2 regions of the Metasolibacillus sp. FSL K6-0083 genome follow, and region 1 is predicted to be linked to the other one. Evidence: predicted binding sites of a transcription regulator. Region 1 holds the regulator's gene; the other holds the start of a gene.
The links. Region 1 encodes CtsR, which represses protease genes until heat stress. Its sites were predicted from a motif close to ATGGTCAATAAAGGTCAAACA; they were not measured.

Region 1 (11,366 bases):
AACTGACAATGTCGCCATTTGGTCAGAGGCGGAAATTAAAATATTCCCTTTACTCAATGCATTTTCTGCAATATGGTTTGATTTGATTGTACTATTTTCAACTTTATTAAACTCATCTAATATTTCTCCAACCATTTCACCTAGTACAACATGCTGATTGTTTACTTTATCATGTTGTTCAATTGTCGAAATCATTTCCTTTTTTCTAAAGTTTAATAAACCATTTTGTCATCGACTACACTTTCCGAACAGGTCTAAAGTCACAATTCGCACACAATCATTGGAAATGCGAACGCAAAAAACTTAGCATTGCGAAAAAGCACGAGAAATCAAGGTGATTTCTCGTGCTTCTATCAATTACGCCTCAGCGCAATTGTGTCCAGATTTTTTATGCTATTTAACGGAAGTTAACCTAAAACCTTCACGTCCTGTGACATCCGCCAGAGGCTTTAGCCCAACACGATGTTGGTCACTCAGTCGTTATCTTAGGATGCAATGTTCTTAGACTGAGTCCCTATGATTCAGCGAGTGTTTGCGCACTAGCTAAAATCAGTCTAATGCTTGCATTCATCTCACCAATTACAGTGGTGGGAGATTTCCGCTGAAAGACGTTAAATTAAGCCTCCACAGCATTTTCCTTGGCACGTACAACGAACTCATCATTGACATAATCGAAAACAATTTTGCCGCCTGTCAATACTGTGCCTTTTAATAGCTCTTCGGATAGGCGATCTTCCACATGTTTTTGCAGTGCGCGACGTAATGGTCGGGCACCATATTGTGGGTCGTAGCCTTCCTCTGCGATTTTTGCAAGCGCAGCGTCTGTCAGCTCTAGTTCGATGTTTTGCTCTTGTAGACGCTTCGTTAAAGATGCTGCCATTAATGAAATGATTTCTGTTAAGTGTTCTTTTTCTAATGAATGGAATACAATCATTTCGTCAATACGATTTAAGAACTCTGGACGGAATGCTTTTTTCAGCTCATCCAGCATTGTGCCCTTCATATCTTTATGTCTAGACGCTGAGTTGCCAACACTGAAGCCTAGATTTTTTTGGAATTTCAACGCATCCGCACCTACGTTTGATGTCATAATGACAACTGTGTTGCGGAAGTCAACGAGACGTCCTTTCGAATCCGTTAAACGACCATCTTCCAACACTTGTAATAAAATATTGAATACATCTGGATGTGCCTTCTCAATTTCATCAAGTAGCACGACAGAATATGGTTTACGACGCACTTTCTCCGTAAGCTGACCGCCTTCATCGAAGCCTACATAGCCTGGAGGTGCACCAACTAAACGAGATGTCGCATGTTTCTCCATATACTCAGACATATCAATGCGAATCATCGCATCCTCATCTCCAAACATTACTTCTGCTAATGCGCGGGCAAGCTCTGTTTTACCTACCCCTGTAGGGCCGAGGAAAATAAATGAGCCGATTGGACGCTTCGGATCTTTTAAGCCTGCACGTGCGCGACGAATGGCACGTGAAATAGCTTCAACTGCTTCTCCTTGACCAACCACTCGCTTATGCAGCTCTTCCTCTAAATTTAACAGCTTTGCAGACTCCTCCTGCGCAATTTTATTTACAGGAATTCCTGTCCACATTGACACAACTTCAGCTATATCTTCCACCGTTACTTGAGATTCCGCCTTACCTTGAGATTCCTTCCATTCCTTCGTTGTTTGCTCTAATTCCTCTTTTAACTTTTGCTCAGAGTCGCGTAAAGCAGCAGCCTTTTCAAACTCTTGGCTTGATACAGCAGCATTTTTCTCAGAGCGTACGCTTTCTAAACGTTCCTCTAACTCCTTTAAGTTTGGCGGTACGATAAATGAGCGTAAACGCACCTTTGAGCCTGCCTCGTCGATTAAGTCAATTGCTTTATCAGGTAGGAAGCGGTCTGAAATATAGCGGTCCGATAATTTCGCTGCCGCATCCACTGCCTCATCTGTAATTTTCACTCGGTGATGCGCCTCATAACGGTCACGTAAGCCGTAAATAATTTGAATCGTTTCATCAACAGACGGTTCATCAACTTGAATCGGCTGGAAGCGTCGCTCTAAAGCAGCATCTTTTTCAATGTATTTACGATACTCATCTAATGTTGTCGCACCAATACATTGTAATTCGCCGCGCGCTAAAGATGGTTTTAAAATATTCGAAGCATCGATTGCACCTTCTGCTCCACCTGCACCAATTAATGTATGCAATTCATCAATGAATAAAATAATATTGCCTGCTTGGCGAATTTCATCCATTACTTTTTTCAAGCGATCCTCAAATTCACCACGGTATTTTGTGCCTGCCACGACAGTTCCCATATCAAGTGTCATAACGCGTTTATCGCGTAAAGTTTCCGGTACTTCGTTGTTAACGATTTGCTGTGCTAAACCTTCTGCAATCGCCGTCTTACCTACACCTGGTTCACCGATTAGCACTGGGTTATTTTTTGTACGTCGTGATAATACTTCAACGACACGTGTAATTTCTTTCGAACGACCGATAACTGGGTCTAATGAGCCTTCACGTGCAATGGCAGTTAAATCGCGTGCTAAGCCGTCTAAAGTTGGTGTGCTCGCAGTCGGGCTTGCCGCACCGCCTCCAGCCTGATTTGCATCGTTATTGCCCAGTAATAGTAGCACTTGTTGACGCGCTTTATTTAAGCTCACATCCGCATTAGCTAAGACGCGTGCGGCTACTCCTTCCCCTTCTCGAATCAACGCTAATAAAATATGCTCTGTGCCAATATAGGAATGACCTAATTTACGTGATTCATCAACAGATAATTCAATTACCTTTTTAGCTCGTGGCGTATAGCTCACTGTTAAGCCTACTTTTTCAGTTCCCTTCCCTACTAGCTCTTCAATACCTGCTTCAATCGTTTGAGGGCTAACACCAATTGCTTCTAGCGCTTTTGCTGCGATGCCACCGCCTTCACGTACGAGACCAAGTAAAATATGCTCTGTGCCAATCGCATCATGATTTAAACGAATAGCTTCTTCCTGTGCTAGTTGTAAAACCTTTTGTGCACGTTGCGTAAATCGATTAAACATCATATGTTTCCTCTCCTTTTTCTCCTGTAGTTAAACTATCTTTACCCAATTTCCTCTGAATATATTGCGCTCGATATATATCACGGTCTACCGCATCGAGCATTGTACCTGCATATTGTTGAACAAAGCCTGGTTGAATTAGCATCACACATTCATTTAAGCTGTTTGGTGAGATTCCTTCAATTAACTTCAAGTCAACACCTAATCGCACACTTGATAGGCAGGATGCCGCCTCTTCACTCGTTAATACACGAGCATAGCGTAGCGTTCCTAATGCACGATTAACGCGGTCATCCAATGTCACTCGCGCTCGCTCAAGTAATTTTTGACGAGCAGCGCGCTCTTTCCCGATAATTTGTTCAACAACCTTTTGCAGCTCCTCTAAAATTTCACGCTCTGACTTACCAAGCGTTACTTGGTTAGATATTTGATAAATATTACCCAAATTTTCGCTGCCCTCTCCATATATACCACGCACAACCATCCCTATACGTGTCATCATTTGGATGAGGACATTCATTTGCTTAGACATTGTTAATGCTGGTAAATGCATCATAATGGATGCCCGTAAACCTGTACCTACATTTGTTGGACAACTCGTTAAATAACCAAACTGCTCATCATATGCATAGCTCACTTGCTTACCTAAGCGATTATCTAGCTTACTCGCCTGTTCATACGTCTCCATCAACTGCAAGCCCGGGCTCAAAACTTGAATGCGTAAGTGGTCCTCCTCGTTAACCATTACACTTGTCGATTCATCTAATGATAAAAGGACCGCCCCTGATTCTTTATGCTTTGCTAAATAAGGGCTAATTAAATGCTTTTCTACTAACAATTGACGCTCTAATTGTGATAAGTCTGCCATTCGAAAATAAGAAAAATTTAATTGCTCTTGTGGTGTGAGCAATGCCTTCATAAGCTTTTCCTGTACGTCATTTGCCTCTTGCTGTGAAAAGCTAAGCGGAAAGCGTGTATTGGCGATATTTCTAGCAAGTCGAATACGAGTCGTCATGACAATATCTGAATGCTCACCATATTCGGCGATGCACTTAGGCGCATGTTTTAAAAAATGCTCGATATTCATACGTCTACACCTCCAGCATCAAGCTTTTGCTGAATTAATTTTATTTCGTCACGCATTTTAGCAGCGTCCTCAAAGCGCTCTTCCTCAATTGCTCGCTGCATTTGCTGACGGATGCCCTCTACTTTTTGCTTGAGCTGCTCCATACTAATGACTACTGATTTCCCTGTATGTGATGTACCTGCCTGTAAACGGCTAAGCACGGGGGGCAATTGCTCCCGGAATGTGTCATAGCACTCAGCGCAGCCAAACTTCCCTTGCTTTAAAAATTGGCGATATGTGAAGCCGCATGACGGACATGTGCTTGGTGTGGTCTTTTTTTCCTCTGCTTGCGTGCTTTTCCACATCGGTACACCAAACCAATTTGAAATAAGCTGATGCAGACTGACAGGTTCCTCCTGTATATCTGTCTGGAACGGATGGAATTTGGATGCACAATGCTCGCAATAATGCTTTGCGACCGCTTGCCCATTTTGTACTTTTGTCACCGTGACAGTTGCGTGTCTCTGTTTACAATGTTCACAAATCATGCTAATCACCTACCTATTTATTATCGTATTTCAACGTAATAAGCATCGCCTTTACTATATATGCACGAACTTGGTCACGTAGTGGTAACGGCAATGCTAATGTGGAACGGTCGACTGCTGCTAATATCAACTTGGCTTCTCGTTTCGTAATAATTTCTTCGTCTATTAAACGATATACCATATGCTCAACTGCCTGTTGCGTTACCGCTTCTCCAGCCTGCTCCATCATATTGTCAATAAGTGCTGCTTTAGAGTGAATCTCAACACGTAAAATACGAATATAGCCCCCGCCGCCACGCTTACTTTCTACTAAATAACCTCGTTCCGCTGTAAACCTTGTATTAATAACGTAATTGATTTGAGACGGAACGCATTGAAATTTATCTGCAAGCTCACTGCGTTTTATTTCAATATGCTCTTGCCCACTTAATTCGAGAACTTGTTTTAAATAACCTTCAATAATATCAGATATATTCCGCACGATTGTCTCTCACCTCAATTCCATAACTGACTTTGACTATCTTTGACTTAATTATAAAAACAGCGAAATCGAAATGCAATTAAAAGACCTTACAATGTAAAAATTCAATTAAGAAGGACAAAATTAGCACAAAAAAAGCAAAACCTCTACATTCGAAGTTTTGCCATTTTTTATACTTTTAAAACTTATACCCAGCGTCCGACAATTGGATACTCCCATGTTGTTTCGTTGACCGCTTTGATAATACCGATAATCGGCACCACAAATAGCATTATAGAGAAGATAATTAAGAATGGAATACCAATTAATATCCAAGATAAAAATGCAGAAATTGTAATAAGCACCCACATCACACCTTGGAATAATAATGCCTGTATCGATAAACGCTTCACTTCACTATCTGTACTAATTAAGAAAAATAAAATAGGTACTAACACAGGTGCAAAAAATGCACTTGCATGAATAATTACTTTTGACCATTTGTCTTCCATAATGTATCAACCTCTCATTTTAAAAAGTTTGTACTTTATATACGGTAGAACATCATTGAAAGTTTCATTTTTTTAAGTTCCTAATTAATAAGGTCCTGTATCATCTGGATTATCTCCAGCCTGCGGGAAAAGGAAATAGGAAATAACAGCCGCGAAAAAGACAGCTCCTACAATAATCAAAAATTTGTGCAATGAAGGCACATCTTCAAATCTATTAAATAGCATCATTGTGGATGAAACTCCGACAACAGCTGTAAGTGGAACGACATACTTTAAACGTCCCTTATGAAATTTCATTGTTCGTTACTCCTTCATTAGTTGATACATTTAATTTTACCTTGTAGCTTCTAAAAAAACAAATCGAATCACGTATATACTTCCGATAAGAGATTGCAAAACTCGTATTTAAAATAGTACAATAGGAACGTTATGTTTTTTATTTTTTAAGATAGAGGAACTACATAAATTATGGGATGGAGAAAATAATGGCGAATTGGTTTACAAAAAAGACTACGGAACAATCAACTTTTTTCGAAACAGCAAAGTATATACAACAAGTTCAACTAGATGTTAATAATTACCCTGATTTAGCGAAACAACTACAATTGCTTAAATTGACAACAGAGGACTTAGCTATTTTGAAGCAGCTTCAACCATTTGCCAAAGATTTAGTCCCTATAATGGTCGAGCAATTTTATGGAGCAATTAGCTTACAATCCAATTTAGTAGCAATCATTCAAGAAAATTCGCATATCGACCGCCTAAAAGGCACATTAACTAAGCATTTAAACGATATTTTCGATAGTAAAATTAACACAGCCTATATAGAAGAGCGCAAAGTTATTGCACATGTACATGTGCGAATTGGCTTGAAATCGAAATGGTATATAGCATCCTTCCAATCATTAATGTCAACATTTATCGAATTTATTAATGATTTAGGCTTATCAAAAAGGGAGTGTATTAGAGCTATTAATGCCTTCTCTAAAGTAATTAACTTTGAGCAGCAGCTTGTTATTGAAGCTTATGAAAACGAAGAGGAGCGCATCCGTCTAGAGCTCGAGGCATCTAAGCACGCATTGATTAATACACTGCAAGACACTTCGCGTGAACTAAGTTATACGAGTGAGGAAACATCTGCGTCACTCCAAACAATTTCTCATCAAGCAGGTGGCATTAGCTCTGCTACTGAGCAAGGCCTAGCTTTTGTTGCAGAAACAGAAGAGAAATCAAATTTAGGAAGAAGTCACCTAGAAACGCAAACACGTTTAATGGATACTATTTTAACAGGGGTAGAAACTTTAGAAGCCTCCATGGCTGCCCTACGTACATCTTCACAAAAGATTTCAGAAATTGTCGGTCTTGTGACAGGTATAGCAGACCAAACAAACCTGCTGGCATTAAACGCTTCCATTGAGGCTGCACGTGCAGGTGAACACGGGAAAGGCTTTGCGGTTGTGGCAGACGAGGTCAGAAAGCTGGCGGAAGAAACAAAAACAGCTGTCCAAAATGTAGCACACTTAATTAAAGAAACAGAAAACAACATTTTAAGCATGGCTAATTCTGTACAAGATGTAGACTCACAAGTGCAGCAAACTGTCGAAACACAGCAAAACCTTGCCGCATCATTTACTTCAATTACTGAGGCCGTATCTGGTATTAAACAGCAGTATATGAATACTACAGATGATATTCGCACAATTTCAAACTTAATTGCAGAGTTAACACAAGCGTCTACAATCGTTGCTACATCCTCCGATGAATTATTGCAAATCGTGACGCAAATTAATAAGTTAGAAGATTGATTGGGAGCGTCCAAAAATCCGTGCGGTTGCCGGCGTTTTGGACGCTTTCGTTGTTGTTTTAGCAAAACATTTGTTCATCAATATAGAGAGAGAGCTTTCTTTGGAAATAAAAAAACACTAAGTTTAGCGGTACTTCCTCTAAACGAGAAGAAAAAATGGAAATTTCCTTTTCCAACAGCTTGCTTTAATATTGCAGTGCACGTTTTGCTTTGCGGTATTCCCTACGTTTCGGTGCAGTTTCAAACAAGCGTTTTTCCGTTTCTGTCTCCGGATAAACGGCAGGCACCTCCCTCGGTTTCCCTTCAGCATCAATGGCTACCATTGTTACGAAGGATTCCGTCGTTAAACGCTCCTCACGTGTTTTTAAATTACGAGTTACAACGCGCACATAAATTTCCATCGATGTACGTCCTGTCGATGTCACCAAACCTTCTAACTCTAATACATCCCCTACATAGGCAGGCGAAACAAAATCAACCGAATCGATAGAGGCTGTGACAACTTCCCCCTTAGCATGTGTCATCGCTGCAATTGCAGCAATTTCATCAATATAAGCCAATACACGTCCCCCAAAAATTGAGCCATGATGGTTCGTATCTGGTGGAAGCACAAGACGTGCTTGAATTGTACGCGAATAGCTCATTGGTACTGCATTTCCCATGTACAACCTCTCCTTCAAGAGCAATCTTCTTTTTATGTTACATCCCAACACGTGGAAATTCAAATGTTTTGCGATAATAAAGACCGATTCGAAAACTCGAATCGGTCTTTATATTAATGCCCTATATTCAATTGTTGCTGCTCATCCTGTGTAAAAATACGCGACCTTGTCAGGAAGCGCTTACCTTCCACACCTTCCAATGAAAACATGCCGCCCCTCCCATCGACTACATCGATAATGAGCTGTGTATGCTTCCAATAATCATATTGATTTTTATGAATATAAAACGGCGCGCTACCAATCTCGCCAAGTAATATATCTTGGTCCCCCAGTAACAAATCCCCTTGCGGATAGCACATCGGGGAAGAGCCATCACAGCAGCCTCCAGATTGGTGGAACATGACAGGTCCATGGCGGTCGACTAATAAATTGATTAAATCGAGTGCTGCATCTGTCGCGATTACACGCTCAACCATTTTTTAGCACCTCCCCTAAATTAGAAGAAACCTGCACGATTTGGATCATAGCTTACTAATAAATTTTTCGTTTGCTGATAGTGACTCAACATCATTTTATGTGTTTCTCGTCCGATACCAGACATCTTATAACCACCGAATGCCGCATGTGCAGGGTATTGGTGGTAGCAGTTTGTCCAAACACGACCAGCCTGTATACCACGTCCGAAGCGATAAGCTGTATTCATATCACGCGTCCAAATACCTGAGCCTAAACCATATAATGTATCATTCGCAATTTCAAGCGCTTCTTCTTTTGTTTTGAATGTCGTTACGGCGACAACAGGTCCAAAAATCTCTTCTTGGAAAATGCGCATTTTATTATCGCCTTTGAAAACAGTCGGCTTAATATAGTATCCATCTGCAAAATCAGCATCCAATTGGTTACGTTCACCACCAATTAGACACTCTGCACCCTCCTGCTTACCGATATCTAAGTAAGAAAGGATTTTTTCCATTTGCTCTGTAGAAGCTTGTGCTCCCATCATCGTATTTGGATCAAGCGGATTACCAGTTTTAATCGCCTCTACTCTCTTCAGCACCCGCTCCATAAACTGGTCATAAATTGATTCTTGAATAAGTGCGCGCGAAGGACATGTACATACTTCCCCCTGATTTAAGGCAAACATTACAAAGCCTTCTACCGCTTTATCTAAAAACTCATCATCATGCGCCATAACATCCTCAAAGAAAATATTCGGTGATTTACCACCTAGCTCAAGCGTTACAGGAATAATATTTTGTGATGCATACTGCATAATTAAGCGTCCTGTTGTCGTTTCACCTGTAAAGGCGATTTTCCCTATGCGCGGGCTCGATGCTAGTGGTTTACCAGCTTCTAAGCCGAAACCATTTACAATATTAACAACACCTGGTGGTAATAAATCTGCGATTAGCTCCATTAGCACTAAAATCGAGACAGGTGTTTGCTCTGCTGGTTTTAGCACAACGCAGTTTCCTGCCGCTAACGCAGGTGCAAGCTTCCATGTCGCCATTAAAATCGGGAAGTTCCATGGAATAATTTGTCCTACTACCCCAATCGGCTCGTGGAAATGATAAGCTACCGTATTATCATCAATTTGGCTGAGTGAGCCTTCTTGTGAACGGAGGACACCAGCAAAATAACGGAAATGGTCAATTGCCAACGGAATATCCGCATTTAAAGTTTCCCGTACTGCCTTCCCATTCTCCCAAGTTTCAGTTACAGCCAGCATTTCAAGATTGGCTTCCATACGGTCCGCAATTTTCAATAAAATATTGCTACGTTCTGTTGGTGAAGTACTGCCCCACGCATCTTTGGCATCATGTGCTGCATCGAGTGCAAGCTCAATATCCTCCTCTGTAGAGCGCGCCACTTGTGTGAACACTTTCCCTGTCACAGGTGTAGGATTATCAAAATATTGCCCTTTCGTAGGTGGCGTCCATTTCCCTCCAATATAATTGTCATAACGTTCCTTAAAATGAATCAATGCCCCTTCAGTGTTTGGAAATGCATATACCATTCAATTCTCTCCCCTTCGTTATGAATATTAGATCATACCCTATATGCTATGCTGTAACTTGTGCTAGTAGAAAGGTAGTCTTATATATTATATTGTCAGAAAAAGTGGAATATTTCAAATTTTATTACTCTCACTTTTCATCTTTCATTTTCGGTCCATTACATTAAAAGCAAGAAATACAGTCTCTCCTAATATTTTTTGCTATACTTTTAATAAAGGTGACCTATTAGTTAGGCAAAGGAACGTTAACCTTTCTACTTGCAAGCTACCAAAGCAAGTTATCTACTTTTCGACATAGTAATGATAGATTACCTCTACCTTCAAATAAAATGAAAATCTGCTTTTCATTTTAAGCACGGAGGATATAGTGTTTATCCCATTTTCAAAGAAAAGCGTTACTATCGGAACGTCCGAAAAGCAGTGTTGCAACACCGCTTTTCAGACACCCCTACATTATCTAAATTAAAGGATTGAGAATCGATGCGTATTAACAAATTTTTAGCTGAAACAGGTGCGGTATCACGACGTGGTGCAGATAAATGGATTGAAGAAGGACGAATTACGATTAACGGAGAGCTCGCTACAATTGGTAGTAAGGTGCAGGTGGGGGATATTGTCTGTGTAGATGGTCAGCCCGTTACAAGAGAAGAACAGCTCGTTTACATTGCACTAAATAAGCCCGTTGGCATTACGAGCACAACCGAAAAACATATTAAGGGTAATGTAGTGGACTTCATTAATCACCCACTGCGTATTTTTCATATTGGACGTTTAGATAAGGATTCAGAAGGACTACTATTATTAACGAATGATGGAGATATCGTCAATGAAATTTTACGTGCTGAGCACCATCATGAAAAGGAATATATCGTCCAAGTGGATAAGCCAATTACGGAGAACTTTCTACAAAAAATGGCATCTGGTGTCGATATTTTAGATACGACAACATTACCTTGTCGCGTCGAAAAAATATCGAACAATGTTTTCAAAATTATTTTAGAGCAAGGCTTAAATCGCCAAATTCGCCGCATGTGCACGGCGCTTGGCTACTCAGTTAAAAGACTACAGCGCATTCGCATTATGAACATTCATTTAGGCAACTTAAAAGTCGGGCAATGGCGAGACTTAACAGAGCAAGAGCGAAAAGTATTATTCAAGCAACTAAACTATAAACAATCGTAGCACAAGTCTGGGGGAAAGATGATGCTTACAATTCAACCAACACCACTATTAACAGGG
Region 2 (11,366 bases), 810 kb from region 1:
ATCTGGATACAATTACGCTAAGGTGTAATTGATAATGTATAATGAAGTAAAAGGTGAATGATAAAATAATTGCAATTGATTTGGGGTGAAATGTATGCAAAGAATTGCCAATTTACTAGCAATACAAGATGGGAAGGTATTGTTACTGCAAAAGCCAAGACGTGGCTGGTATGTCGCGCCGGGTGGCAAGATGGAAAGTGGTGAGTCGATTTATGAAGCGGCTATTCGTGAATTCCAAGAAGAAACGAATGCAACACCGCAAAATGTCCATTTAAAAGGTGTTTATACGATGGTGATTAAACGGGAGCAAGAAATCGTTAATGAGTGGATGCTTTACACTTTTGTCGCACATGGTATAGAAGGTATACCTTATGAGGAAACGAGGGAAGGCATACTTGGCTGGTTCGATATTGACCAATTGCACCATTTACCAATGGCTGAAGGAGACCGAACAAATTTGTTGTTTGTTGCATCAAATAAAGGGATGCAATATGGGACATTTGAGTATACAGAGCAATTTGAGCTATTAAGTGAAACAATACAAAATTCACAAGAGTAAATAAGCGAAGGGAGAACTGTCGATATGAGTAATCAAACATATGCACAGGAGCTAGTAATTATTTCAGGGATGTCTGGGGCTGGAAAGACGGTAGCGGTGCAAAGCTTTGAAGATTTAGGTTTTTATTGCGTCGATAATATCCCACCAGAACTTTTGACGACATTTTTAGCATTAATGCGTGATTCAGAGAGGAAAATTTCACGTATAGCTGTTGTAATGGATTTGCGTGGGTATCAGTTTTTTGAATCAGTATCGGCTGTTCTGAATGAGCTAGCCAATCAGGAAGATATTCAGGGCAATATTTTATTCTTAGATGCCGACGATGAGGCACTCGTAAGACGCTATAAAGAAACGCGACGCTCACATCCTTTGGCGCCAGCAGGTCTACTTTTAGATGGGATTAAATTAGAGCGTCAATTACTTGAGGAAATTAAAAGTCAGGCAAAAACAGTTATTAATACATCGATGCTAAAGCCAAGGGAGCTACGTGAGATTATTACGAGTAAATTTGCGCATTCTAATAAGCCAATTTTTTCAGTAAATGTCATGTCCTTTGGCTTTAAACATGGCATGCCGATTGATGCTGACTTAGTATTCGATGTGCGATTTTTGAAAAATCCTTATTATGTTGAAGAACTCCGCCAAAAAACAGGTTTGCAAACGGAGGTTTCCTCCTATGTTTTGGCGACAGAAGAAACACAGCAACTTATCGTAAAGCTAACGGATTTATTGCAATTCATGGTTCCGCTCTACAAAAAAGAAGGTAAATCGCAGCTAGTCATTGCATTTGGCTGTACAGGTGGTCAGCATCGCTCTGTAACATTAGCAGAATATTTTGGAAAGCTACTTAGTCAAAAGGAGCATACAATTGTGACGCACCGAGATATTAAACGTAGAAAGGCTTGATGGGATGGAAAAACTCAATAAAAAAGTCGTAGTCATCGGTGGCGGAACAGGGCTTTCCACTGTAATACGTGGTTTAAAAAAGAAGCCCTTTGATATTACAGCTATCGTAACTGTGGCAGATGATGGTGGGTCTTCAGGACGCCTTCGTGATGACTACGATATTCCACCGCCAGGCGATATACGCAATGTAATTGCTGCGCTCTCCGATGTAGAGCCGTTAGTTGAGAAGATGTTTCAATATCGCTTTTCGAACTCGGACGATTTAGGTGGTCATTCATTAGGAAATTTAATGCTTACAGCACTAACGGATATTACAGGTGATTTTAGCCACGCCATTGCTGAAATAAGCAAAGTGCTGAATGTACATGGCAAAGTATTACCTGCCTCTAATAAAAAAGTCACGCTGCATGCGGAGCTAGTTGACGGAACCTATATTGAGGGAGAGTCGCGTATACCGCAAGCTCAATCAGCAATCAAGCGAGTTTTTTTATCCCCGGGCGATGTAGCTCCTTTACCGGCAGCTATTCGTGCGATACATAGCGCAGACTATATTTTAATTGGCCCAGGTAGCCTATATACGAGCATTATTCCCAATTTATTAGTTGAAGAATTAGGGACTGCTGTTATTCGTTCCAAAGCTGAGAAAATATACATTTGCAATTTAATGACACAAAAAGGTGAAACGCTAAACTATAGTGTAGCAGACCATATTGAAGCCATTCATGCGCATATGAAAACACCATTTATTCAAAAGGTGCTAGTCAATGATTTTATAATGCCGCAACCTGTTATTGATAGCTATCAAACTGAAAATGCTAAGCCGGTTGCTGTAGATATTGAACGTATCGAAAAAATGGGAATTGAAGTAATTCAAAAGGAAATTGCGCTCATTAAAAACAATACTGTACGTCACCATGCACTGAATGTAGCAAAGTGGCTAGAAGAATGTAGCGAACAAAAGCAGCGAAAAAAGAAATGCTAATAGCGGGACTTTATTCCTTGTAAAGAAAGGGGGAGACATCGATGTCGTTTGCATCAGAAACAAAAAAAGAGCTGACACAAATAGAGGCGGATGATATGAACTTAAAGGCGGAAGTTTCTGCACTCATTCGAATGAATGGCTCATTATCATTTACAAATCGCCAACTTAGCTTAGATGTCCAGACAGAAAATGCTGCAATTGCCAGAAGACTTTATACGATTGTTAAAAAGCTTTATCCATATAATGTAGAGCTACTTGTTCGTAAAAAAATGCGCTTAAAGAAAAATAATGTGTATATTTGCCGGGTGCGTGAAGGTGCTCGTGAATTGTTAACAGATTTGCAAATTATTTCGGATGAATTTCAATTTAACCATACAATTGCCGAATCACTTGTTCAAAAAAATAATCATAAGAGAGCGTATTTGCGTGGCGCTTTTTTAGCAGGGGGTTCTGTTAATAACCCTGAAACATCCTCCTACCATTTGGAAATTTATTCGCTATATAAAGAGCATGGTGAAGCATTGGCGGAGCTAATGAATACGTTCCAGCTAAATGCCAAAACGATTGAGCGAAAAAAAGGCTTTGTAACTTATTTAAAAGAAGCAGAAAAAATTTCTGATTTCTTAAGCCTAGTAGGCGCACATCAAGCAATGTTGAAATTTGAAGATGTACGAATTTTAAGGGATATGCGCAACAGTGTAAATCGCATTGTGAATTGTGAAACAGCGAATTTGAATAAAACGATTGGTGCTGCATTGCGCCAAGTTGAAAATATACGTTATATTGATAATGCCATTGGGCTTGATCAACTGCCTGAAAAGCTACGTGAAATTGCACGTCTACGTGTAGAGTATCAAGATGTGACATTGAAGGAGCTAGGCGAAATGGTATCGACCGGTGTTGTAAGTAAGTCAGGTGTCAACCATCGTTTACGTAAAATCGATGAAATTGCAGAGGCAATTAGACGCGGAGAAAAAATTTAAGCTAATAGTAGAAAAATTTTGAAAACGAATACAAAATACGATGCGTATACATTGTTCTTTTCCTATCAATTCGATAAGATAAGGTTACAATAATAGATGAGCGGTAATGGAAAGGGAGAAAAGGGAATGACTGAAAATCAAGTAGAAGTCAAATTAAAATCAGGATTGCAGGCTAGGCAGGCAGCGCTTTTTGTACAGCAAGCAAATCGCTATAAATCTGATGTCTTTTTACAAAAGGACAATAAAAAAGTAAATGCCAAATCGATTATGGGAATTATGAGTTTGGCAATTGCAAGAGGCACACAAGTAACCCTAATAGCTACTGGTGAAGACGCAGAAAAAGCAGTTGCCGCATTGACGGAGTTTATTGAGCAAGAAGACTAAGCAACTGTAAGTAGGAGAAAAAATATGTATAAATGTAGAGAAGCATCAAATGAAGAAGTTCAATTTATTGAGGAGGAATTAACGAAATATAATTTACGGAAAAAGCCGCTATTACAAGAAAAAGAGTTCATTTCATTTAAGCATGTAGTGGAGGACGATGGCAAAATAATCGGTGGTGTATTTGGTTATTCTTCCTACTATAAAATTGGCTATATTGATACATTGTGGGTTGATGAAAATTATCGTCATAAAGGAATCGGGACAGTGCTTTTAAAAGCAATTGAAGCGGATTTATATGATTTTGGTTGCGAGGTCATTCGTCTTGAAACTTTTGATTTTCAAGGACCTGCATTTTATAAAAAGAATGGTTATGAGGAATTTGGGTCACTCTATTACCCAAATGCAAATCTTTATGAAATCTTTTTAAAAAAATAAGGAAATATTATTGCGGTCAGATTGCATTTGCCAACTGACCGTTTTTTAGCGAGAAAGAATGGGGCTGTCCGAAAAGATGTGCACTTTTCGGACAGCCCCGTCCCTTTTCTTTATTCATAAAACCGATAAACCTCTATTGCTCGCTAATTTATATTCAAATGATAGTTGTCATGAATTAAATAAGTCTGTCATAAGTAGTTTAAAGAGAGGTGGATAAGGCTCAATCGGTACAGTGTGATATCGCCTTTATCCATCAACTCCCTCTTATGAGTCAATTAGGCTGCTAAACTAATTGGCTCATAAATCAGGTCTTGCTATACAAAATATTATATTGAAACAGTAAAATGGTGCCCTCGGAGGGAATCGAACCCCCAGCGGAAGAACCGGAATCTTCAGTGTTATCCATTACACCACGAGGACAAGTGCAAAAATTGTGCAAAGCTCTGAATGGTGATAAAATCGTCGTATATGCAAAAATTAACGACTTTTCAATTATACAAACGACAGCTGAATATTTCAAGATAAATTTTCGGAGTTTATATTTGACCTTTCTTGACTATTGCGTGTATGATAAGAATACAGTTGAAGGAGCTTAGCTTTTCAACAATGAGCATATGAATTTACCTTTTATAAAGGAGGATTTTTCAATGAATTTAATTCCTACAGTTATTGAACAAACAAACCGTGGTGAGCGAGCTTACGATATTTATTCACGCTTACTAAAAGACCGTATTATTTTATTAGGCAGTGCAATTGATGATAATGTAGCAAACTCAATTGTAGCGCAGTTATTATTTTTAGAGGCAGAAGACCCAGATAAAGATATTTCTTTATACATTAACTCTCCTGGTGGTTCAATTACAGCAGGTATGGCTATTTACGATACAATGAACTTCATTAAACCGAAAGTACAAACAATTTGTATCGGTATGGCTGCGTCGATGGGGGCGTTTTTATTAGCTGCTGGTGAGCCAGGGAAACGTATGGCATTACCAAACGCAGAAGTAATGATTCACCAACCACTTGGCGGTGCACAAGGGCAAGCAACTGAAATTGAAATTGCCGCAAAACGTATTTTACACTTACGTGAAAAATTAAACACAATTATGGCTGAGAAAACAGGTCAAGATTATGCAACAATTTCTCGCGATACAGACCGCGATAACTTCATGACGGCTGAGCAAGCAAAAGCATACGGCTTAATTGATGAAATTATTGAGCGCAACCAAGTGAAATAATAGAGGCGTCCAAAAAAGCCGTGCGATTGCCGGCGTTTTGGACGCTTTTGTTAATGTTTCTTCAAAGGGTTCACACAGGGAGAAACGCAAGAAGATTTTATCACGATTCAGCAGGAAACTCCCACCTCCACAGGTGCAAGATGAATGCTGATTCAGTAGGTGTTCAAATACCTGCTGAATCATGATAAGGTCTCCAGCAGATGTCACAGATTTTTTCGAGTGAAGGTGAAAAGCAAATTTTCATGGTATATGTAAGAACTATTGCTTTTTTATCGAAAAATCCTAATTCGCCCATCTTCACTTAGAAGAAACACTGTTACCCTCACTATTAAAGATAGTCTTCTTTATTTCCATAAGCATATCTTTTAAAAGCATCCCCAAAAAACGTCCCACAAGCAGGCGAAAGCACTGCTTGTGGGACGCTCTTTTAGTTTGGCATGTTTTTTGCCATTTGACCTTGACCATACATATTAAGCATCGCTTGCATATCAGGGCCTGACAATTGAGGCACTTGATAATTGCCTTTTTTGTTTTGATAAATAGATATTTCATAGGCCATTTCAATACAGTTTGGTACAGAATCCTGTAGGACACGGCGTAACACAGGGTTACACGTTTCGAGTGCAGCCTTTGTTTTGCCTGTAGCACCAACTTTATGAACGCTTAATAAGCAGCCAGCGATGATAGCATCGTCTAGCTCGTTAGCAGCTTGCATTGGTTTTTTTGGTTCACCTGGTGTGATACCATATTTGAAATCATTTCCTGTTTGCATATTGTATGTGCGTGTAGGATGCTGTGGGTCGTGCCCCGTTTTGTATGCTTCGACAGTAATATTATATTCATCGAGCATAAAAGCATATTGCTTGTCCATAATAGAAAGTAGCTCTGGGTCTTGCACATGGTCACGCAGCAAAACGCATTGATTTAAACCACCAATCATTGCGCTTAAAACTTCATGCACATCAAATAATTCATGTCCGCCATGATTTGTCGAAAGTGGTCCCATTGCTTGTTCCTGCTGTTGCTGTTGAAAATCACCTGTCATTAATTTTTCCTCCTATCGAAATGTCGTACATTTTATAGGTTGCCTAACTTGTGTTATTTTATACATAGTGAATTGAAAGAGGGATGCAAATGAAAACAGTTAATTTTTACTTAAGACCTGATTGTCAGTTATGTGAGGAAGGCTTGCTGACACTAAAGCTTGTACAAGAGGATTGTGCATTTGAGCTCACTGTTATTAATATTGAAGAAAACGAGGCACTACATGAGAAGTATATGCTGATGATTCCAGTTGTTACTTGTGATGAGCAGATTCTTCAATACGGTCAGCTTGATTATGTAACACTGTTTGAAGCACTGCACGAGTAACGGTGCTTCAAGTAGTCGTTATTATAATTGATTCGAAATTTTTAGACAAAATAATTTGCTAAAAAATATAGATGTGTATATAATATAGTCGAAAGGTAATTTTTTTTACTCTAAGTGGGACGATTTTTTATTAGCGGGACAAAAAATGACCCGAAGATATACCTACTTATATTAAGCAACAATTGATTGAGGCTTCACTTTATGGAAGGTGATGTTGTTGAACGGTAATTCTTTATATGAAATGCAGCGCAAATTGGTGCCGGAAATGGATGATTTGCTGACGAAGCGCTTTCGATTATTGCAGGCAATTGCATTACAAAGCCCTATCGGAAGAAGAGCTTTAGCTGATATTTTACAGCTTACAGAACGCGATGTTCGTAAAGAGACGCAAATTTTAAATGACCAGCAATTAATTCAAATTCAGGTCAAAGGCATGGTTTGCACAGAACTTGGGTATACCGCTTTAGAGCAATTAAAAACATTGTTTAATGAGTTAATGGGTATTTCCAAAAAAGAGCAACAACTTCAGACTGCGCTTCAAATTAGCAAAGTTATTATCGTCCCAAGTGATATTGAGCAAGATGTGAGCACTTATTCTTTAATAGGAAAAGAGGCTGCAACACTTGTTATGCAAAAAGCACAGCCGAACTGCAAAATAGCGGTGACAGGAGGTAGCTCAGTTGGCTCGATTGGGCCATATCTACAACCTTCTAAAGCTTTGCAAAGTGCACAATTTATTGCTGCACGAGGTGGGATTGGTGATGAAATGACAATGCAAGCGAACACGCTCGTTGCACAATTTGCCGAGCGGTGTCACGCAACGTATCGCACGCTATTTTTACCAGAGCATTTAAGCGAACAAGCATACAGTGCTATGAAAGATGAACCAATTGTTAAGGAAATGATTGAACTTTACGACAATATTAATATCGTAATTCATGGCATAGGTGATGCAATGGAAATGGCTGACCGCAGGCAAAGTACAGAACAAGACAAACAATTATTGCTGAACAAAGGCGCGATTGGTGAAGCATTTGGCTATTATTTCGACGAACAAGGGCAAATTGTGCACCATATTCGAACAATCGGAATTCAGCTAGAACAAGTGCAGCAAAGTGATTTAATTATCGCGATTGCAGCGGGAGCAAGTAAGGCAAAATCGGTACAGGCATATTTTAAAAATGCAGTAAAAAATACAATTTTTATTACCGATGAAAGTGCAGCAAATGCAATTTTAGAAAATCTATAATGGGCAAATAAGCTCTTATAAATAAATTTTTGGAGGAATTTCACATGGCAGTAAAATTAGCAATTAATGGATTCGGACGTATTGGACGCAAAGTATTTCGTGAAGCAATGAATAACAGTGAAGTGGAAGTAGTTGCAATCAACGACTTAACAGATGCTGGTCAGCTTGCACACTTATTAAAGTATGACTCAGTACACGGTATCTATGATGCTGATGTGAAAGCAGGGGAAAATTCTTTCACTGTTAACGGTACAGAAATTAAAGTATATGCAGAAAAAGACCCAACACAATTACCTTGGGGCGAATTAGGTGTAGACATTGTACTTGAATGTACAGGTATTTTTAACAATAAAGAAAAGTTAAGCTATCATTTACAAGCAGGTGCGAAAAAAGCGATTCTTTCAGCTCCGGCAAAAGGTGATGTACCAACATATGTAATGGGTGTAAACCACGAAGATTACAATCCAGAAACAGATGATGTATTATCAAATGCTTCTTGTACAACAAACTGTCTTGCACCATTGGCAAAAGTATTAGACGAAAAATTTGGTATCGAGCGCGGATTAATGACAACAATCCACTCTTATACAAATGACCAACGCATTCTTGACTTACCACATCCTGACTTACGTCGTGCGCGTGCTGGCGCGTTATCAATGATTCCAACTACAACGGGTGCAGCAGTAGCAGTATCAAAAGTATTACCTCAGTTAAAAGGTAAATTAGATGGCTTCTCAATGCGTGTACCAACACCAAACGTATCTTGTGTAGACTTAGTTGCAACATTAAAAAAAGACGTAACAGTTGAAGAAGTAAATACAGCATTAAAAGAAGCAGCAGAAGGCGAATTAAAAGGTATTTTAGATTACAATGAGCTACCATTAGTATCAACTGATTACAATGGCAACGTAAGCTCTTCAACAATTGATGGCCTATCTACAATGGTGCTAGAAAATAAACTAGTAAAAGTTATTTCATGGTATGATAACGAAAGTGGTTACTCTGCACGTTTATTAGATCTTGCACTATATGTAGCAAGCAAAGGTTTCAAAAAATAATATAGCCTGAGTCAACAAGAAGAAAGGGGTCGTCTGAAAAATCATTTTGAGACGGCCCTTTTGCGACGAGGATAATGACAATTTATCATGAAACTCCCATCTCCATAGGTGGCGAGAGGAATGCTTATCTTGCTTTTTATTCTGTGGGTGTTCAAACACCTGCTGAATCATGATAAAGCCTCCCGCGGATGTCACAGATTTTTTTCGAGCAAGCTCGAAAAAATCTGGACGCAATTACGCCGAAGCGTAATTGATTGTGACTACTACAGGTGTTTTTTGTACTAATAGCTTAGTTACAGGTACAATTGTTTCGGCATTGTATTAAAAGAAAGCCCTCTTTATTTTAATAAGCAAACATTTTACCAAAACACTACCTGCCAGCGTTCAAAATGCCGGCAACTGCACGGCTTTTTGGACGCTAGCCGAATTTTCATTTTTCGTTCATATTTAGTTCGTAAATGGCAAGACATTGAATGTAACTTTTGCTACTATAAAACTAAGTGCGCTAAAAGTTGAAGGGAGCTTTTTTATGTTGAGTAAAAAGACGATGAAGGATATTAATATAAAAGGGAAGCGTGTCTTTGTACGTGTTGATTTTAACGTGCCTATGGAAGATAGTCACATTACAGATGATACGCGTATTCGCGCGGCATTACCGACAATTCAATATTTAGTTGAGCAAGGTGCAAAAGTAATTTTAGCATCGCATTTAGGTCGCCCTAAAGGTGAGATAAATGAGGAAATGCGTCTAACAGCAGTAGGAACACGCCTAGCACAATTAATTGAGCGTCCTGTAACAAAATTAGACGAATCAATCGGTGAAACGGTAGAAGCAGCGATTGCTAAAATGCAAGAGGGCGATATCGTATTATTAGAAAATGTTCGCTTCCATAAAGGCGAGGAGAAGAACGACCCAGAGTTGGCACAAAGCTTTGCTAAACTAGCTGATGTTTATGTAAATGACGCATTTGGTGCAGCGCACCGTGCACACGCAACGACAGAAGGGATTGCTAAATATATCCCCGCGGTATCAGGTTTTCTAATGGAAAAGGAACTGGATGTCTTAGGGAAGGCTTTATCGAATCCAGAGCGTCCATTTACAGCAATTATCGGCGGTGCGAAGGTAAAGGATAAAATCGGTGTAATCGAAAATTTATTAGAAAAAGTAGACCACTTAATTATTGGTGGCGGTCTATCGTTTACATTTATTAAAGCTCTAGGGCATGATATCGGAAACTCTTTACTAGAAGAAGATAAAATCGAGCTAGCGAAAAGCTTTATTGATAAGGCGAAGGAAAAAGGCGTGCAATTACATATGCCGATTGATGCTGTTGTAGCAGATGCATTTTCAAAGGATGCAGCTACTCAGGTAGTAGATATTGATGCAATTCCAGCAGGCTGGATGGGACTTGATATTGGACCAAAAACAGCGGCAAGCTACGCAGATGTTATTGCAAATTCAAAACTAATTATTTGGAATGGGCCAATGGGCGTATTCGAAATGGAAAAATTCGCAAACGGTACAAAAACAGTTGCAAACGCAATGGCTGCAACAGAGGGCTACACTGTAATTGGTGGCGGCGATTCGGCAGCAGCTGTTGAAAAGTTCGAAGTAGCAAGCCAGATGAATCATATTTCAACAGGTGGCGGTGCAAGCTTAGAGTTGATGGAAGGTAAGGAACTTCCAGGTATCGTCGCGTTAAATGATAAATAAAATAACTTATTTATTGGAGGCAAAAAGATGCGTAAACCAATTATTGCAGGAAACTGGAAAATGTATAAAACATTTGATGAAGCAGTTGAATTTGTAGAAGCACTACAAGATAAAATTCCATCAAGTGATAAAGTGGACGCAGTCGTTTGTGCACCTGCTCTTTATTTGCCAATACTTGTGCAAATTCAGGCTGAGTCAGAGCTAGCAATTGGCGCACAAAATATGCACTTCGAAAATGAAGGTGCATTTACAGGGGAAATAAGCCCAGCACAGCTAGCGAGTGTAGGTGTGGACTATGTAATTTTAGGTCACTCAGAGCGCCGTGAAATGTTTAATGAAACAGACGAAGCAGTTAATAAAAAGGCGCGTGCAGCTCTAGAGCATAGCATTGTACCAATTATTTGCTGTGGTGAAACGCTAGAGGAGCGAGAAGCGGGGCAAACGACAGCGAAAGTGTCAGCACAAATTCGTGCGGCATTGCAAGGCT

Region 2: a site for CtsR is predicted at 4,789-4,809, ahead of clpP (ATP-dependent Clp endopeptidase proteolytic subunit ClpP). Genes of this name have one in related genera too.

Annotation. Positions count from the first base shown of each region.
Region 1 covers NZ_CP152046.1:2,652,252-2,663,617, reverse strand. The annotation lists gene MHB51_RS12440 (methyl-accepting chemotaxis protein) at 1-195, opposite strand, end outside; gene MHB51_RS12435 (ATP-dependent Clp protease ATP-binding subunit) at 617-3,061, opposite strand; gene MHB51_RS12430 (protein arginine kinase) at 3,051-4,145, opposite strand; gene MHB51_RS12425 (UvrB/UvrC motif-containing protein) at 4,142-4,672, opposite strand; gene MHB51_RS12420 (CtsR family transcriptional regulator) at 4,686-5,153, opposite strand; gene MHB51_RS12415 (DUF4870 domain-containing protein) at 5,339-5,644, opposite strand; gene MHB51_RS12410 (acyltransferase) at 5,729-5,941, opposite strand; gene MHB51_RS12405 (globin-coupled sensor protein) at 6,130-7,449, shown strand; gene MHB51_RS12400 (acyl-CoA thioesterase) at 7,634-8,110, opposite strand; gene MHB51_RS12395 (DUF779 domain-containing protein) at 8,224-8,586, opposite strand; gene adh (aldehyde dehydrogenase) at 8,607-10,127, opposite strand; gene rluF (23S rRNA pseudouridine(2604) synthase RluF) at 10,608-11,309, shown strand; gene MHB51_RS12380 (hypothetical protein) at 11,328-11,366, shown strand, end outside.
Region 2 covers NZ_CP152046.1:3,462,447-3,473,812, forward strand. The annotation lists gene MHB51_RS16230 (8-oxo-dGTP diphosphatase) at 95-559, shown strand; gene rapZ (RNase adapter RapZ) at 584-1,465, shown strand; gene MHB51_RS16240 (YvcK family protein) at 1,470-2,447, shown strand; gene whiA (DNA-binding protein WhiA) at 2,489-3,430, shown strand; gene MHB51_RS16250 (HPr family phosphocarrier protein) at 3,557-3,814, shown strand; gene MHB51_RS16255 (GNAT family N-acetyltransferase) at 3,839-4,249, shown strand; tRNA gene MHB51_RS16260 (tRNA-Arg) at 4,595-4,669, opposite strand; gene clpP (ATP-dependent Clp endopeptidase proteolytic subunit ClpP) at 4,897-5,487, shown strand; gene MHB51_RS16270 (spore coat protein) at 5,915-6,532, opposite strand; gene MHB51_RS16275 (glutaredoxin family protein) at 6,622-6,858, shown strand; gene MHB51_RS16280 (sugar-binding domain-containing protein) at 7,100-8,107, shown strand; gene gap (type I glyceraldehyde-3-phosphate dehydrogenase) at 8,152-9,165, shown strand; gene MHB51_RS16290 (phosphoglycerate kinase) at 9,698-10,879, shown strand; gene tpiA (triose-phosphate isomerase) at 10,907-11,366, shown strand, end outside.